DNA from 3 places in the Terrabacter terrigena genome. Region 2 is predicted to be linked to each of the others. Evidence: riboswitches for the same ligand, from Rfam matches in the RefSeq annotation. Region 2 holds a riboswitch; each other region holds the start of a gene.
The links. A riboswitch is a leader RNA that binds a small molecule or an ion and turns the genes downstream of it on or off. The one in region 2 is predicted to bind cyclic di-AMP.

Region 1 (5,848 bases), on a different contig from region 2:
CACGGAGCTGCTCCTCGCGGCCGCCGAACCGGTCGGACTCGACGACGCCGTCACCGGCCTGCGTGCCCGCCTGCGCCTCGACCTCGCCGCCGCGGGCGACGTCGTCGACGAGACGCTCGCCTCGACGAGGTATGCCGCGGTGATCGCCCTGCTCGACGCGGCCGTCACCGATCCCCCTTTCACGGCCGAGGCGGACGGGGGAGCGAGGAAGATCGCCCGCAAACGCGTCGAGCACGACCTCGAGCGCGTGGTCGAACGCATCGGTCTCGCTCGGGCCACGAGCGACCCCGAGGAGCAGGCCGCCCGGCTGCACGACGTGCGCAAGGCGGCCAAGCGGCTGCGCTACGCGGCCGAGGCGGCCGCACCGGTGGCCGGGTCGCGCATCCGCGAGATCGAGGAGGTCGCCGAGGGTACCCAGGACGTCATCGGCCTGCACCACGACGCGACGGTCACGCGCTCGACCCTGCGGCACCTGGCGCTCGACGTCGAGAGCGGTGAGGCGGCGGCGTTCCTGCTCGGCCACCTCGACGCCGACGAGCAGCGCGCCCTGCGCGACCTGAGGTCCCGGGCGATGGACGCCCTGACCGCGCTCGAGAAGCTTGCCGACGACCGTCGGTGACCTCGCGCAGGCGGCGCCGCCCGGCTCAGAAGGGAGCGGTCTGCGCCCACGGTCGCTCGACGGCGGTGGCCTGCCCGTCGGGACGCCCCGGCACACGCCCACTGTGTCGTATGCCGGAGGGGTCGCATGCCGGAGGGTCTGTCGTGTGCCGAGGGCAGGGACTGGCTGTCACACCTGCACCTAGCATCGGCGCCATGCCCGAAGTCCACGTCCGCGACGCGACCGCTGCCGACGCGGTGGCCTGCGCCGCCATCTACGCGCCCTACGTCACCGGCACCTCGATCACCTTCGAGACCGAGCCGCCGGACGCGGCGGAGATGGGGCGACGCATCGAGAAGGCGCAACGCTTGCACGCCTTCCTCGTGCTGGAGGACGCGGGTGAGGTCGTCGGGTACGCGTACGGCGGGCCCTTCAAGGAGCGCGCGGCCTACCGCTGGTCGTGCGAGGTGTCGGTCTACCTCGCGATGGACCGCCGAGGGCGAGGCGGCGGCCGTCGGCTCTACGAGGAGCTGCTACGACGGCTGGCCGCGCGCGGCTACCGGGTGGCGGCTGCCGGGATGACGCAGCCCAACGAGGCCAGCGGGCGGCTGCACGCGGCGATGGGCTTCAAGAAGGTCGGCACCTACCGCGACATCGGCCACAAGTTCGGGGCGTGGCACGACGTCACGTGGGTGCAGCGCCCCCTCGGGGACCCACCGCCGCCGGGCGAGAGCCCGCCGGAACCGCGCTGAGACCGCCGCGCCGGCCCCGCCGGGGCGGCGCGGCGGTTCACGGTGCAGGTGTCAGGGGAGGGCAGGGTAGTCCGTGTAGCCCTCGGCGCCGCCACCGTAGAAGGTGGCCGGGTTCGGTTCGTTGAGCGCGGCACCCTCGCGCCAGCGGCGGGCGAGGTCGGGGTTGGCGAGGAACTCGCGCCCGACGGCCACGGCGTCGCCCAGGTCGCGCTCGAGGATGTCCTCGACCTCGGCCAGGCCGGTCACGGAGGCGAACCCGGTGTTGAGGATGACGGGCCCACCGAACCTCTTGCGCAGGTTGCGCACCAGGTCGGACTCGGGGTCGCCGAGGATGCTGAGGTAGGCGAGGCCGAGCGGCGCGATGCCCTCGACGAGCGTCTCGTAGGTCGCGGCCGTCTCGAGCTCGTTCTCCTCGAGGACGCCCTGGATGTTGTGCGCCGGCGAGATGCGGATGCCGACCCGGTCGGCGCCGATGGCCTCGGCGACGGCGGTCGTGATCTCGATCGCGAGGCGAGCGCGGTTCTCGGGCGAGCCGCCGTACGCGTCGGTGCGCTGGTTGCTCGACGGCGCGAGGAACTGGTGCGGCAGGTAGCCGTTCGCGGCGTGCACCTCGACGCCGTCGAGCCCGGCCGCGACCGCCTGCCGCGCCGCGTGGACGAACTCGGCCACGAGCGAAGGGATCTCGTCGGTCTCAAGGGCCCGCGGGACGGCATACGGCTGCTCGCCGGACGGCGTCACGATGGAACCGGGTGCGGCGATGGCGCTGGGGGCGACACTCTCGAGGCCACCCTTGTTGTCGGGGTGGGCGACGCGGCCGGCGTGCATGAGCTGAACGACGACGTGGCCGCCGCCCGCGTGCACGGCGTCGGCGACGAGGCGCCAGCCGGCGACCTGCTCGTCGGAGTGGATGCCCGGGGTGTCGAGGTAGCCCTGACCCACGGCACTGGGCTGCGTGCCCTCGGTGATGATGAGGCCGGCGCTCGCGCGCTGGCCGTAGTACTCGGCGTTGAGCTCGGTCGGCGCCTGGCCCGCGCCCGCGCGGTTGCGCGTCAGCGGGGCCATGACGAAGCGCTGGGGGAGGTCCCAGCGGCCGATGCGGATGCTCTCGAAGGCCGTGGACACAGGCCTGCTCCTCACTGTCGGTGGAGGTTGTCGGTGACGGTCGGCGGCTCGCTCCCGCGAAGCGGAGGAGCCTTCGACCACGTGGGCGACAAGTCGGACAGCGGGGGGATCATTCCCCGAGGGCGGCTGGTGTGACGCGTCAGGCATGACGAAGGGGAGGATGCCGCGGCATCCTCCCCTTCGCGTGCAGCGCTCAGATCGCGTGGGTCACGGCGCGTAGATGTACTTCATGCCCGGACCGTCGGTGAGGGTGCGGGTGTTGTAGTTGTACGGGCCGGCCAGGGCGTTCATCTCGATGATGTGCACCTGGTTGCCGTCGACGCCGGTCACCCAGGCGACGTGGCCGACGTTCGAGGAGCCGTGGACGCCGGGCTGCATGACGAGGATCGAGCGCGCACGCGGCGTGCCGGTCACGGTGTAGCCCGCGTTGGCGGCGCCGGAGGCCCACTCCATCGCGTTGCCGGTCCAGCCGCCGGGGTAGTAGCCCTCGGAGGCGTGCCACTTGGCGAGCGCGCCCCAGGTGCACTGGCCCTCGGTGGCCCAGTTGTAGGCGGAGCGCATGCCCGAGGACGCGCCCGGGACGGCGCCGTTGCTGCTCGACTTGATCGAGGTGGTCGCCGTGAGCGTGCGACGGGTCAGGTCGCGCGAGGCACGCTCGGCGGCGGCCTTGCGCTCGGCTGCAGCCTTCTCGGCAGCGGCCTTCGCGGCGGCAGCCTTGGCGGCGGCGCGCTCGGTCTTGACCTGGATGTCCTCGATGACCTGCGGCTTGGGTGCAGCAGCGGGCTGGGTGGTCGCCTTCTGGGCTGCCGGCGCGTAGCCGATCTTCGCCAGGGCGGTGGAGGCGGCGGGGACGGCGCCTGCGGTCGGGCCGACCGCGGCAGCGCCGGCGGTGGAGGCGGAAAGGGGCTCGGCGCTCGCGGGGTTCGCGAAGCTGGCGACAAGGCCACCGGTGGCCGCGACGAAAGCCGCGCCCTTCATGGCCGGCTGTGCCGTCTCGCGAGCGAGGAGCTTGAGCTCGTTCAGGGGGTTGTGACGGCCAGGCGCACGGTGGCGGCCGCGGATGATCTCGTTGTTCACACGTGTACCTCTCCGCGCCTACGAAGTTAGCTGTCGGGTTCGGGCGGGGAGGTGCCCGGTGCTCCCCCGGCCCGCGACGAGTCGCGATCCGGGCGAATACTTCACCCCAAGGACGTCCGGAGTCGTGGCGCCGGACGCCCGGAGAAACGTGTGGTTCCTCCGCTCCTGTCACAAGGTTTGCTCTCGCTCGTCAGGCGGTGACAGGACTAGGCGGTCCACCTCGCGAGCGCCCGACCAGGTGGTCGGACACCCGGAAGAGTAGACGACTTGTCGGGCAAAAGTCACGCTGAGGTAACGGAGTCGCGCCAGAAAGGTCGTTGAAGGCCCGTTTTGAGCGCCTTTACCCGCGCTTTACGGTCGGCGACTGTGACCGGGGTCACATGACATGATCGTGACCGGGACCGGCGCAACCCAAGACACCTACCCGCCGGACCGACGCTTCAGACCGACCCTCCAGACCGACCCGTCACACCGACACGAGGAAGGGGCACGACGTGCTCGAGAGCTCCAAGGCGTTCGGCGGCTTCTCCGTCGACGACATCCCCGCCGCCCGCGCGTTCTACGCCGACACGCTGGGCCTCAGGGTGACCGAGGCGAACGGCATGCTCACGCTGCACCTGGCCGGCGACCGGCCGGTGATCGTCTACCCGAAACCGAACCACACACCCGCGACCTTCACGATCCTCAACTTCCCGGTCGACGACGTCGAGGCGGCCGTCGACGAGCTGACGTCGCGAGGCGTGACGTTCGAGAGGTACGAGGGCACGCCGACAGAGACCGACGAGAAGGGGGTCTTCCGCCAGGGCGGTCCGCTCATCGCCTGGTTCACCGACCCGGCGGGCAACGTCCTGTCGGTCATCGACTCGTCGCCCGCCTGACGCCGCCAACCCGGGCGGTGCGTGGCTAGGGTCGGGGGCGTGTTCGACGACAGCGCCCACGTCCTGCGCCGCGCCCGCCGCGTGCTCGCCGAGCACGTGACCCCTGCGGTCCACCGAGACCGGGTGCCGCTCGCCACCTCCGCGTGGCACGTCGCCGGTGAGCCGGTGCCGGTCGCCGTCGCGCTGGGGGTGGCGGCGCGCGGAGGTTTCGAGCCCGCCGGCCCGGGCACGCCGTGGGGCGAGCCGTGGTCGACGTGGTGGTTCGAGATCACCGGCTCGGTGCCCGAGGCGTTCGCGGGGGAGTGCGTGGAGGTCGTCGTCGACCTCGGTTTCCGCGGCGAGGGCCCCGGCTTCCAGGCCGAGGGGCTGCTCCACGACGCCGATGGCACGCCACTCAAGGGCATCCACCCGATGAACCGGTGGTTCCGGGTCTCACCGTCGGCCGCCGGCGGGGAGCAGGTCCATCTCTTCCTCGAGGCGGCCGGCAACCCGGCCGTCATGGAGCACGGGTTCCGGCCGACCGGGCTCGGTGAGGTCGCGACGGCGGGCGCCGAGCCGCGCTACCTCCTGGGGCGCGTCGACGTCGCCGTCTTCGAGCCGGAGGTCTTCGGCCTGGCGATGGACCTCGACGTGCTGGTCGACCTCGCGACGGAGCTGCCCGAGCGCGACGCCCGTCGGCTCGAGGTCACGGCCGCGCTCGACGACGCGCTCGCGGCTCTCGACGTCCACGACATCCGCCACACGGCGGCTGCCGCCCGGGCGGCGCTCGTCGAGGTCCTGGCCGCGCCGGCGGTCACCAGCGCCCAGCGACTCACCGCCGTCGGCCACGCCCACATCGACTCAGCCTGGCTCTGGCCGGTCCGCGAGACGGTGCGCAAGTGCGCCCGCACCTTCGCGAACGTGACGGCGCTCGCCGCCGACTACCCCGAGCTCGTCTTCGCGTGCTCGTCCGCGCAGCAGTACGCCTGGATGAAGGAGCGCCAGCCCGCCATCTGGCAGCGCATCAAGGACGCCGTCGCCGCGGGCACGTGGGAGCCCGTCGGCGGCCAGTGGGTCGAGGCCGACGGTGTCATGCCGAGCGGCGAGTCCCTCGTGCGCCAGCTGCTCCACGGGCAGCGCTTCTTCGAGCGCGAGCTCGGGGTCCGGTGTCGCGGCGTGTGGCTGCCCGACTCGTTCGGGTACTCGGCGGCATACCCGCAGATCGCCCGGCTCGCGGGCGCGGAGTGGTTCCTCACCCAGAAGCTCAGCTGGAACGACACCAACACGTTCCCCCACCATACCTTCTGGTGGGAGGGCATCGACGGCACCCGGGTCCTCACGCACTTCCCGCCGGCTGACACCTACGAGAGCAAGCTGGGCGGCGCGGAGGTGCACCGTTCCGCGCGACAGCACCTCGACAAGGGGCGCTCGCGGCGCGCCCT
Region 2 (5,848 bases):
CCGATCACGTCCTCCTCCCAGGAGTTCGAGTAGGTTGCGGCGTCGCCCAAAGCCGCGAGGAAGGGCTCTCTCGGCATCAAGGTTGCGGCCGCGACCGCGTTGCACCACGTCTCAACTTGGGCAGCGGTCCCTGTCGAGGACCCAATCAGGTCGCACAACCCTTCGGCGTGAAGCATCAGATGGGCAAACTCGTGCAGCGCGGTGAATATCTGCGCACGCGGAGGATCAGTGGCGTTGATCATGACCACCGGCACCTCGCCCGGCATAGAGAACCCACGCATCTCGGCAGACGCGACTTCGCTAGTGCGCAGAACTAGGACGCCCGCCTCCTCGAGCGCCTCAAGCCAGCCCTTCAAAGCAACATCGGGGTTGCGCCATCCGCGCTGGTCCTCAAGCGTCACGTGTAGGGCAGCACGTGCGCGAGAACCGGCTTCCTCAGGATGCTCGTCCACTGCGGCCAACGGGACTTTGGCGCCGACAGGAATGTCATCGGCGCGCAGCAGCTCCGCCATAATTTCTTGCTGTTCAACGGCGCGCCGGTAGGTCTTGTGTAGGGGCCGCGACCACGCACTCTCATCGGTATCCGGAAGACGTCGGAAGTCCCTCATGGCATCAAACTCTCGCGGCGGTTCGTCGAGGAAGAACACCGCGAGCGGCCTCTGGTAGAGCTTGGCGAGGCTTCTGAGTTTTGCGAGAGTGGGCTCGGCTTCGCCAGCCTCCCACGAAAGCAAACGGTCTTCCGTGACGCCGGCACGCTTGGCAGCGTCGGCAACCGTCGCGCCGACCGACTCTCGGGCCCATCGGAGGACGGTGGGCGTTACCGGTGCGACTTCGGTAGCCACAAGTCCCCCCTTCCTCGAGCCCGTACCGCACACATGCTAGCCACGCCGTGCGACGATCGAGTGCTCACGCCGCGGCGAGGCTAATCGAAGTCGCTCGACGAGCCGTCGATCGCGTGTGCAACGAACGTGCAACAGCACGCTGGCCACCGGGGACAACTGCGGTCACTGACGGCGCATCGCTAGCGCACGCGTACCGCAGCCCGTTCTACGCCGACGGACTTCCCAAGCTGGATACGCGGGTTCGATTCCCGTCGCTCGCTCCGCAGCAGTGACCCGGAACCGGTCTCCCGGAACGGGTCACCGAACCGGAAGAGCGCGCCGGGGGCGGCCCAGCGCGCCAGTCCGACCAGCCGTCCGAACGCGCCTAGCGCACCCGACCGGCCACCCAGGCGGTGGTCCAGAGTCGCGAGAGCTGCACGCGCTGGCCCGGTCGCGGCGAGTGCCAGACCTTGCCGTTACCGGCGTACACCCCGACGTGGTAGGCCCGTCCGGCGCGCATGAAGAAGACGAGGTCGCCCGCCAGGATGTTGGCCTTGGCCACGCGCACGGTGGCGAGGCGCTGGGCGTTCGCCGTTCGCGGCACCGCGATGTGCAGCCGTGTCCGGTAGACGTAGTAGATGAGGCCGGAGCAGTCGAACGCGTACGGCCCGGCGGCGCCCCAGCGGTAGGGCTTGCCCACCTGGGCGGCGGCGAGGCGCAACGCCTGGATGCGGCGCGGGACGGTCGCCACGGGGGCGGTGGCGACGTTGACCCCCTTCTCGGTGACGGGTGTCGCGCTCTGGGCTGCTGCCGGAGGCGCGGTCGAGGAGGCGGGGGGCGCGGCGCCGGTCCCGAGGAGGAGAGCGGCCCCGACGAGGGGGGCTAGGGCGAGGGAGTGGAGTGGCAGTCGACGTGCGGGGCGCCGGTGGCGCCCGGGGCGTGCAGAACTCGTAGCGGGCATGGTCGGGTTTCCTTCCCACGCCTTCGAGGTGAGCTGTCGGGTTCGGGCAGAAGTGGCCCGGCCGCAAGTCGCGGCTTCACCCCGAGGACCGGTCCTAGCCGGCCCAGAAAGTGGGTCCCCCGCTCCTGTCCACGTGATGCGCAGCTGCCCCGACCGGCGGACAGGACTCGGCGTACCGGCGGGCCGGCCGGGGAGGACCCCGGCCGATGAACTGCCTCGACGGTCGCAGACGAATGGTTGAACCGTGTAGGTCACGGCTCGATATCGGCAGATGTTGCCGAGACAAACCGCCCGAACAGGGCTTTCGGACAGGCGCGTGTGAAACCGCCGGAAAATGACTGGATCCCGGTCCGCCTCCCGCCGCACCATGGACCCCGCTCCGCGCCGGAGCAGTCAGTCGTCAGCGGGAGGGCCCGCGGAGAGGTGGGTGGCCGTCATGGCCTGCTCAGCGGTCAGGGTCGAACACCACCTCGCCCACGCCCGTTGACCGGGTCGCCCGGTCGCGCCCGACTGACAGGAACACCGTGAAACCAGTGACAGACAATGAGATTCGCTCTGCCCTCGTGAACTGCTCGCGCCGCGAGGCGAAGCAGGCCAGCATCCCCAACGACCTCGAGACGCGCCCTTGGGAGCAGCTCGACTACCTCGGCTGGGTCGACCGCAGCAACCCCCAGAGGGCGTATGCCGTCGTGCCCGTCGACGACGAACCCGTCGCCTTCGTCCTGCGCGCGTCCGACCGCGCGCGGAAGGCGAGCGCGATGTGCGCCTGGTGCGAGGACGTCTTCGCGACGGCCGACGTGCGACTGTGGGTCGCGCGACGGGCCGGCGCGGCCGGACGCGAGGGCAACACCCTCGGCACGCTCGTGCACGCCGACTTCAGCTGCTCCCAGCACGTGCGCAGGCTGCCCAACGCGATGGAGGGCGGGCTCGACCCGGCTTCCCTCGTCGAGCGACGGGTCGACGAGCTCCGTTCGCGGTCAACGACATTCGCGCGACGGGTTCGCGACGGGTCGTAGACGGTCAGGGCATCGCCTCGACCGGCTCGCCCGACAGCACGCCGTCCATGATCCGGCGCCAGATGGGGGCCGTATAGCAGGCGCCCGTCATGGATGCGCACGACCTGCCCGCCATCGACACGTTGAACATGTGCCGGGTCGGGTTCACCGGGTTGCCCACCCAGACCGCGGTGGTCAGCGGCGGGGTGTAACCGACGAACCACGACTGCGCGTTGCCGTCGGCCGTCCCCGTCTTGCCGGCAAGGGCCGCCCGGGCCCACCTAGGCGTGCCTCGCCGACGGCGACCTGCGTGCCGGCTGGGAGTCGGCTGGTGCGGGAAGCCTTCGGCGTGCCCGTTTGGACGAGGGCGCCCGACTGTTGCTACGGTTGCGACGCCTCGCAGGCGTAGTTCAGTAGCAGAACAGCCCTCTTCCAGAGGGAAGACGTACGTGCAATTCGTGCCGCCTGCTCCAACGCGAAGGGCCCGGTCCGACGACCGGGTCCTTCTGCTTTTCCCGGCTTCCAGTCCTCCCGGCCGGCGGTGACGCAGGCCGCGGCATCCGTGCATGCGGAAGGGCCCGGACGTGGCGGAACCGTGACCTGCTGCCCTTGCCATTCGTTACTGGTGGGTAGCATCATGGAAGTGACCGGCCAGTAACTTGGTGCGCCCGCCGAGGCGGACGCACGACGAGCGACAGAACGCGGAGGGTCCCGATGGGCCACTACAAGAGCAATGTGCGCGACCTCGAGTTCAACCTGTTCGAGGTCTTCAACCGCCAGGACGTCCTCGGGCAGGGCATCTACGCCGACGTCGACGTCGAGGCGGCGAAGGACATCCTCCACGAGGTCTCGCGACTCGCCGAGAACGAGCTGGCCGACAGCCTCCTCGACAGCGACCGCAACCCGCCCGTCTACGACCCCGCCACCCACTCGGTGACGATGCCCGACTCGTTCAAGAAGTCGTTCAAGGCCTACGTCGACGGCGACTGGGGCAACCTCGACGTGCCGGCCGAGCTCGGCGGCATGGTCGTGCCGGCCTCGCTGCGCTGGTCGGTCGCCGAGATGATCTGCGGCGCCAACCCGGCGATCCACATGTTCACCGCGAGCTACTCGTTCGCCAACCTGCTGTGGCACCTCGGCACCGACGACCAGAAGAAGCTGGCCAAGCACATCGTCAACAAGGCATGGCACACCACGATGGTGCTCACCGAGCCCGACGCCGGCTCCGACGTCGGCGCCGGCCGCACCAAGGCCGTCCAGCAGGCCGACGGCACGTGGCACATCACCGGCGTCAAGCGCTTCATCACCTCGGCCGAGTCCGACATGGTCGACAACGTCGTGCACTACGTCCTCGCCCGCCCCGAGGGCGCCGGCCCCGGCACCAAGGGACTGTCGCTCTTCATCGTGCCGAAGTTCCACGTCGACCTCGAGACCGGCGAGCTCGGCGAGCGCAACGGCGCCTACGTCACCAACGTCGAGCACAAGATGGGCCTCAAGGTCAGCACGACCTGCGAGGTCACCTTCGGCGAGCACGAGCCCGCCGTCGGCACCCTGCTCGGCGACGTCCACGACGGCATCGCCCAGATGTTCAAGGTCATCGAGAACGCACGGATGTTCGTGGGCACCAAGGCGATCGCCACGCTGTCCACCGGCTACCTCAACGCCCTCGAGTACGCCAAGGAGCGCGTCCAGGGCGCCGACCTCACGCAGATGACCGACAAGTCGGCGCCGCGTGTCACCATCACCCACCACCCCGATGTGCGCCGCTCGCTCATGCTCCAGAAGGCGTACGCCGAAGGGCTGCGCGCGCTCGTCGTGTACACCGCGAGCCAGCAGGACACGGTCAACCAGGCGCAGGCGGGCAACCCGGCGGCGCCGCTCGAGGAGGGCTCCGAGGCCGAGCTCGCCAACAAGATCAGCGACCTCATGCTGCCGATCGTCAAGGGTCTCGGCTCCGAGCGGGCCTGGGTGCTGCTCGGCACCGAGTCGCTCCAGACCTACGGCGGCTCGGGCTTCCTGCAGGACTACCCGATCGAGCAGTACGTCCGCGACGCGAAGATCGACACGCTCTACGAGGGCACGACGGCCATCCAAGGGCTCGACTTCTTCTTCCGCAAGATCGTGCGCGACAAGGGCCAGGCCCTGCAGCACGTCGCCGCGCAGATCCAGGAGTTCGCCAAGGACCTCGGCGGCTCGCTCGACACCGAGCGCGAGCTGCTCGGCAAGGGGCTCGAGGACATCCAGGGCATCGTCGGCTCGATGATCGGCACGCTCATGCAGAGCGACCCGCGCATGGGCGGCGACGTCGCGAACCTCTACAAGGTCGGCCAGAACACCACTCGCCTGCTGCTCTCGGCCGGTGACCTCGTCGTCGGATGGCTGCTGCTGCGCCAGGCCGAGGTCGCGCAGGCGGCCCTCGACGGCGGCGCCTCCGGCAAGGACGCCGACTTCTACCGCGGCAAGGTCGCAGCGGCGTCGTTCTACGCCAAGAACGTCCTGCCGAAGATCGCGGCCGAGCGCGCCATCGCCGAGGCCACCGACAACGACCTCATGGACGTCCCCGAGTCCGCCTTCTGACCCGGTCGCGAGAGCACGTTCGTCACATCACGATCGAGAGAGCAGTTCGTCCCGCGTGTGGGGGGACGAACTGCTCTTTCGACGCCGGGCCCCCTCGGCGCACGTCGGGTCGGTGTCAGAGCTTGCGCTGGTAGGCGGGGCACAGCTCGACGATGCGGAAGCCGAGGTCCTCGTTGATGGAGACCATCCATGAGTTCGTGTCGTCGTTGCCCGTGACGACGCGCTTGCGCTCCGGGTGGTCGGCCTGGAGCCGGCGGAGGTTCTCGACCTTGACCGCCATGCCGAGCCGCCGGCCGCGATGGTCCTTGTGCACCAACGTCCCCCACTGCCAGGCCACCGACGGGGCGCCTGACGGGAGCATCAGGTCGGTGTAGGCGACGACGTCGCCCGACGCCTCCTCGACGGCGACCGTCGTGAGGCGCACGCGGCCCTGCTTCTCGAAGACCTCGAGGTACTCCCGGTAGCGGGCCGGCGTCAGGGACTCCTCCTCGAAC
Region 3 (5,848 bases), on a different contig from region 2:
CCCCACGAGCATGGCGAGCAGCACCGGAAGCTCGAGGTAGGCGTGGTAGCTGGCCAGGGCGGCATACAGGGCCTTGCCCTGCGCGAAGTCGACGCCGAAGAGGACGGCGAAGACGGCGGCCACGAGGAAGCCGACGGCCCAGAGCCGTGGCCCGGTCACCCACGGCACCCGGGCCTCGAATGCCGCGGAGGCGTCGGGAGCGACACGCGGCAGCAGGGCCACCCACACGACGTAGTGCATCGTCTGCATGAAGGCGAAGACCGTGAGGAAGCGGCTGCCCAGCAGGGTCGCGGCGGCTCCGGGCGGCGCGCTGGTCGCCAGGACGGTCTGGCCGTCGCCGACGACGCTCCGCACGATGCCCGGGTCGGTCGTGAGCGAGCCGTCGAGGAGCCCGAGCAGGACAACGGCGGGGATGGCGACCACCCAGAGCAGCTGCACGGCGCGGAAGGCCTGCCGCCCGCGCCGCGACGTGATGCGGCGCGACCACTCCCAGAGGAAGAAGAGCGGCACGACGTTGTGCAGGTGGGTGAGCACGACGAAGTGGTACGCCGGGAACGCCAGCGACACCCCCGCGGCGGCGGTCAGGACCGCCCACGCGAGGTGGCGCCGACGGCCGTCGAGCCCGTGGCGCGCGGCGAGCGCGATGATGACGTAGCCGAGGAGGATCTCGGCCAGCTGGGCCGGGCGGCCGACGATGCCGGCGAGCAGACGGCAGATGAAGATCGCCGTGGTGAGGGCGACGAGCAGGTCGAGGAAGGGGCGCCCCAGCAGCCCCGAGAAGCGGCCGGCCACGTAGCGGATCTCGAGCAGGTTGTGCAGGATGCCGAAGAGGATCAGGCCGATGACGGCCGTTGCCATGGGCGCTCCGAGCGCAAGCGCCAGCGAGGCGGCGACGGTCCCGAGCACGAGGAGGGTCACGGTGCGCGAACGCTGCGTCCCGGCCGCGCTGGTGGCGCCCGTCGCGCTGGTGGCGCTGGTCGCGTCGGTCAGCCTGGTCACGCGGTGACCGTCCGCGCGTGGGTGGCGCTGGCCGTGACGATCGTCGTGGAGCTGCCGGTGCTGGTGGCAGCCGCGCGCCTCGCCGGGTGGGTCGGGTGGGGGAGGGCGCTCGCTGCGGGCGTCGGGGTCAACGTGCTGACGCAGCCGCTGCTGTATGCCGTGTCGACCCGGTTCCGCTCGTCACTGCAGCTCGTCGCCGCCGAGGTCGTCGTGGTGGCGGTGGAGGCGACGGTGCTCGCGTGGTGGTGGCGGGTGCGGGCGCGGGAGGAGACGACGACGCTGGCGCTGGCGGTCGTCGCCGCCAATGCCCTGTCCACCGCCGCGGGACTGCTGGTCCCCTGACTCCCGTTCACGCGCCAATCGTTCCGTCGCCCGGATGCCCGCGGCCACCCGAGTGACCCGATCGTTAGGGTCCTGTGAGGTGACCGAGATTCGGGCGAGCGGCGAGAGGGGCGGCGGGGGCGAGGTCGGCAGCCTGCGCGCCATCGCGCTGTCGGCGTACGGCCCGACGCTCCTCGGCTCGACCGGGGCCGGCGCGGTCTCACCCATCGTGGCCGTCTCTGCCCGTGAGCTCGGTGCCTCGGTCGGGGTCGCGGCCCTGCTCGTCGCGATGATGGGCGTCGGGCAGCTGGTCGGTGACCTGCCGTCGGGCGCCCTCGCCGCCCGCATCGGTGAGCGTCCCGCACTGCTCGCCGCCGCCGTCGTGGAGGCGGTCGGGATGCTTGTCGCGGCCCTCGACGGCGGGCTCGTCATGCTCTTCGCGGGCGTCGTCGTCATCGGCCTGGCCGGCTCGCTCTTCGGCTTGGCCCGGCAGGCCTACCTCACCGAGGCGGTGCCGGTGGCCATGCGCGCCCGGGCGCTCTCGACGTTGGGCGGCGTGCACCGCATCGGCTACTTCGTCGGCCCGTTCGTCGGTTCCCTCGTCATCTCGCGCTGGGGCATCGAGTCCGCGTACGCGGTCGGCGGGGCTGCGAGCCTCGCGGCCTTCGTGCTCGTGCTCGTCGCGCCCGACATCACGGGCTCGGCGCACCGGGTCGCCACGGCCGGCGCGCCGAGGAGCGTCGTCTCGGTGCTGGCCCAGCACCGGCACGTGCTGCTGACGCTGGGGACCGGAGCGATGTGCGTGGCCGGGGCGCGCGCCATCCGCGAGGCGCTCGTGCCGCTCTGGGCCGAGTCGGTCGGCTTCTCACCGGCGCAGACCTCGCTCGTCTTCGGCGTCGCCGGCGCCATCGACATGGCCCTGTTCTACCCGTCGGGGTGGCTCATGGACCGCTACGGACGGGTCGCGGCGGCCGTGCCGAGCATGCTCGTGCTGGGTCTCGGCATGGCGCTGCTCCCGCTCGCCACGAGTCTCGTCGCCGTCACGGCTGCCGCCACGGTGCTCGGGGTCGGCAACGGGCTCGGCGCCGGTCTGATCATGACGCTCGGCGCCGACGCGTCGCCCGCCGACGGCCGCGCCCAGTTCCTCGGCGGCTGGCGCCTCTGCGCCGACCTGGGAAGGGCTGCAGGGCCACTGGCGTTGTCAGGACTGAGCGCCATCATGTCCCTCGGTGCCTCCGCTGTCGTGCTCGGCGTGGGCGCGGTCGCCGGCGCGGCATGGCTGCGTGTCTGGGTCCCGCGGCACGACCCGACGCGAGGCTCGACGACGGGCACGATGACGGGCGGTCACTGACCGGCCGCTGACTCTGAGAAGGTATGACCGTGACGGACCTGATCGACACCACCGAGATGTACCTGCGGACGATCTACGAGCTCGAGGAAGAGGGCATCGTGCCCCTGCGGGCTCGCATCGCCGAGCGTCTCGGCCACTCGGGCCCGACGGTCTCCCAGACCGTGGCCCGGATGGAGCGCGACGGGCTCGTCGCGGTGTCGGGCGACCGTCACCTGGAGCTGTCCGACCACGGGCGCCTGCTCGCCACCCGGGTCATGCGCAAGCACCGCCTCGCCGAGCGACTCCTCGTCGACGTCATCGGCCTCGAGTGGGAGTACGCCCACGACGAGGCGTGCCGCTGGGAGCACGTCATGTCCGAGAAGGTGGAGCGCAAGATCCTCGGCCTGATCGGCGAGGGCCTCGAGTCGCCCTACGGCAACCCGATCCCCGGGCTCGACGAGCTCGGCATGCACCAGGACGAGGACTTCCTCACCGGCCTGATCCCGCTCACGTCGGCCCTGCGCGACGTCCCGGCGGGCGTCACGATCCGGCGCATCGGCGAGCCGGTCCAGGTCGACCCCGAGGCGCTGGGGCTGCTGACGAGCGCCGGCGTCGTGCCGGGAGCCCGGGTCGAGATCACCCGCGACGGGGCCTGGGTCGTCGTCGTCCGCGAGGGCGCCGAACCCTCGTCGGGGGTCTCGCTGCCCGACGACGTCGCCGAGCACGTCTACTGCCAGACCACCTGACCGATCGCGTACGTCAAGGTGTGCCCCGATCCACCGGGGCACTTTGGCATGCCTTGCCACAACTTGTCCGGGTCCTGGGAAGTTCCTTGAACTCTGCCCACCTGGAGGTGACAACCCCCGACGGGTTGGGTAGCGTGGCCGCACTTGCTCTCCCCGTCGAGCAGGTGCCACGGGTCGGACCGCCTAGTCCTGCCATCGACCAGTGGCCAGTGACGAACCGCATGGCAGGAGCGGGGGAACCACTTTCTCCGGGCGTCGAGAGACGTCCTTGGGGTGAAGCCCTCCGCGGACCGCAACGGTCCGAGTGAAGGCCGGGCAAGTACCTCCAGCCCGAACCCGACAGCTCACCTCGTAGGCGTCGAGAGGTCAAACGTGGCTCAGAACGTTCCCGGGCGCCACCGCGCCCCCGGTCGATTCAACGCGATCTCGGAGCTCAAGACGATCGCCAGGGAGTCGGCCCAGCCGGCAGTCAAGGGCGCCGCGATCGTCGCCGCCTCGGGCGGCCTCGTCGCCTCGTTCGCCGGCACGGCGAACGCCGCTGACGGTGTGAGCGCTGCCGCCGGCCCCGCGGTCGTCGGCCCCCAGCTGGGCACCCTCAAGGCGTCGAACGCCCTGTCGGCCATCGGCTACGGCAAGCCGGCCCTGAAGTCCAAGCCGCTCGTCATCGAGGACGTCAAGGTCGAGCGCGAGCGCGCCGAGGCCGCTGCCGAGAAGGCCGCCGCCGAGCGCGCTGCGGAGCGTGCCGCTGCCGCCGAGCGCGCGTCGCGGTCGACCGCCCGTGTCGCCCTCAACGACGCGAAGATCCCCAGCGCCTCCGGCATCGTCGGCATCGCGCAGTCCTTCTTCGGCGTGCCGTACGTCTACGGCGGCAACTCGCCCTCGGGCTTCGACTGCTCGGGCCTCACGTCCTACGTCTACCGTCAGGCGGGCATCTCGATCCCGCGCACGGCCTCGGCCCAGCAGAACGCGGCGACCCGTGTCAGCGATCCCCAGCCGGGCGATCTCGTCTTCTTCGGCACGCCGGCCTACCACGTGGGCATCTACGTCAGCCCGGGCCGCATGATCGACGCCCAGCGCCCCGGCACGGTCGTCGGCAACCACTCCATCTGGACCACGCCCTCGGGCTACGGCCGCTTCTGAGCCCCTGATCGACCTCTCTCGACGCTGTGCCCTCGCCGACTCCGGCGGGGGCACAGCGCTTTTCGGGTCCGTGGTTGACTGAGTCGATGACCGACCAGTCTGCCGCCGAGTCCACGACCCTCATTGAGCTCGACCTCTGGAGTGACCTGGTCTGCCCCTACTCCTGGGTGGCCAAGCGACGTGTCGAGACGGCTGTGGCGGCCTTCGAGCGGCCCCACGACGTCACCGTGCGCCTGCGTTCCTTCGAGCTGGACCCCGACGTGCCGCGAGGCGGCCAGGTGCCGGTCAGCGAGCACCTGACGGTGCGCCACGGCGGTGACGCCGAGGTGGGACGCCTCATGAACGCCCGGGCGAGCGAGGTCGCCGAGGCCGACGACCTCTACTTCGACTGGGACCGTGCCGTGCGGGCCAACAGCTTCGACGCCCACCGCCTCTGCGCACTGGCCGGCGAGATGGGCGGCCCGGCGCTGAGGTCGGCCGCCGTCGAGCGCTTCCAGTCCGCCCATTTCAGCGAGGGACTCGCGATCGACGACCATGAGGTGCTCCAGCGCCTGTCCGCCGAGTGCGGGCTCGACGAGCGCCGCGTCTCTGCCGTCCTCGCATCCGACGAGTACGCCGACCGGGTGCGCACCGACGAGCAGCAGGCGCGCTCGATGGGTGTCACCTCGACGCCGTTCGTCGTCGCCAACGCGTATGCCGCCGTGTCCGGGGCGCGGTCCGTGGACGACTACCTCGCGCTGTTGCGTGGCGTCGCGACCGCGACCGTCTGAGCACCAGGCAAAACCCGCAAATCGCCTATAACGCAACGGGATTCGTCCACCCCTTGGCATGTCACGTTGACATCGGCGACACGGCACCTCCTCCGGGTGGAGGATGCCCCCAGTGCGTCGACGCCGCGAGGGCGGATCGGGGCTCCCGTCACAGGGTCGCGCACTGTTGAACTGGCCGACTGCGGCCGGGCGCAGCCTGGCGGACCTCGGGACGGGAGATCGTGGCGCGGGTTCACGACGAGCACGGCGACGACAGGGCCGCCGCGGCCGGCGATGACCGGGCGGGCGAGGCGGTCCTGGCGGCGTGGAGGGGACTTCCGAGCGAGTCGCGCGCGCTCCTCTGGCGGCTCGTCGTGCACGAGGACGGAGTCGTGCGGTCGACGCCGGCAGCCGGGACGACGCCTCACGGCCCTTCTGGCCGGGGCGAGCGGGCGCGAGCCAGGCTGCGCCTCGGCCTGCTCTCCGAGCTGGTGGCCCGCGCCGAGACACCCGAGTGCGCCGCTGCGCGCAGAAGACTGGGCAGCCACCTGCGCGGCTCGTCG

Region 1: it holds a riboswitch for cyclic di-AMP, as region 2 does, so the genes downstream of both, ACFQ2V_RS12885 (CHAP domain-containing protein) here and ACFQ2V_RS18885 (C40 family peptidase) in region 2, are expected to answer to the same signal.
Region 3: it holds a riboswitch for cyclic di-AMP, as region 2 does, so the genes downstream of both, ACFQ2V_RS04390 (C40 family peptidase) here and ACFQ2V_RS18885 (C40 family peptidase) in region 2, are expected to answer to the same signal.

Annotation. Positions count from the first base shown of each region.
Region 1 is NZ_JBHTKH010000007.1:210,817-216,664, forward strand. It holds gene ACFQ2V_RS12870 (CHAD domain-containing protein) at 1-619, shown strand, start outside; gene ACFQ2V_RS12875 (GNAT family N-acetyltransferase) at 814-1,350, shown strand; gene ACFQ2V_RS12880 (alkene reductase) at 1,402-2,472, opposite strand; gene ACFQ2V_RS12885 (CHAP domain-containing protein) at 2,680-3,549, opposite strand; cyclic di-AMP (ydaO/yuaA leader) riboswitch at 3,553-3,742, opposite strand; gene ACFQ2V_RS12890 (VOC family protein) at 4,044-4,427, shown strand; gene ACFQ2V_RS12895 (alpha-mannosidase) at 4,467-5,848, shown strand, end outside.
Region 2 is NZ_JBHTKH010000018.1:34,795-40,642, reverse strand. It holds gene ACFQ2V_RS18890 (ImmA/IrrE family metallo-endopeptidase) at 1-842, opposite strand, end outside; gene ACFQ2V_RS18885 (C40 family peptidase) at 1,207-1,782, opposite strand; cyclic di-AMP (ydaO/yuaA leader) riboswitch at 1,789-1,933, opposite strand; gene ACFQ2V_RS18880 (FBP domain-containing protein) at 2,316-2,798, shown strand; gene ACFQ2V_RS18875 (hypothetical protein) at 2,803-2,958, opposite strand; tRNA gene ACFQ2V_RS18870 (tRNA-Gly) at 3,177-3,250, shown strand; gene ACFQ2V_RS18865 (acyl-CoA dehydrogenase) at 3,492-5,354, shown strand; gene ACFQ2V_RS18860 (GNAT family N-acetyltransferase) at 5,470-5,848, opposite strand, start outside.
Region 3 is NZ_JBHTKH010000002.1:28,772-34,619, reverse strand. It holds gene ACFQ2V_RS04410 (hypothetical protein) at 1-999, opposite strand, end outside; gene ACFQ2V_RS04405 (hypothetical protein) at 1,003-1,341, shown strand; gene ACFQ2V_RS04400 (MFS transporter) at 1,421-2,671, shown strand; gene ACFQ2V_RS04395 (metal-dependent transcriptional regulator) at 2,701-3,396, shown strand; cyclic di-AMP (ydaO/yuaA leader) riboswitch at 3,597-3,766, shown strand; gene ACFQ2V_RS04390 (C40 family peptidase) at 3,769-4,536, shown strand; gene ACFQ2V_RS04385 (DsbA family oxidoreductase) at 4,623-5,306, shown strand; gene ACFQ2V_RS04380 (hypothetical protein) at 5,528-5,848, shown strand, end outside.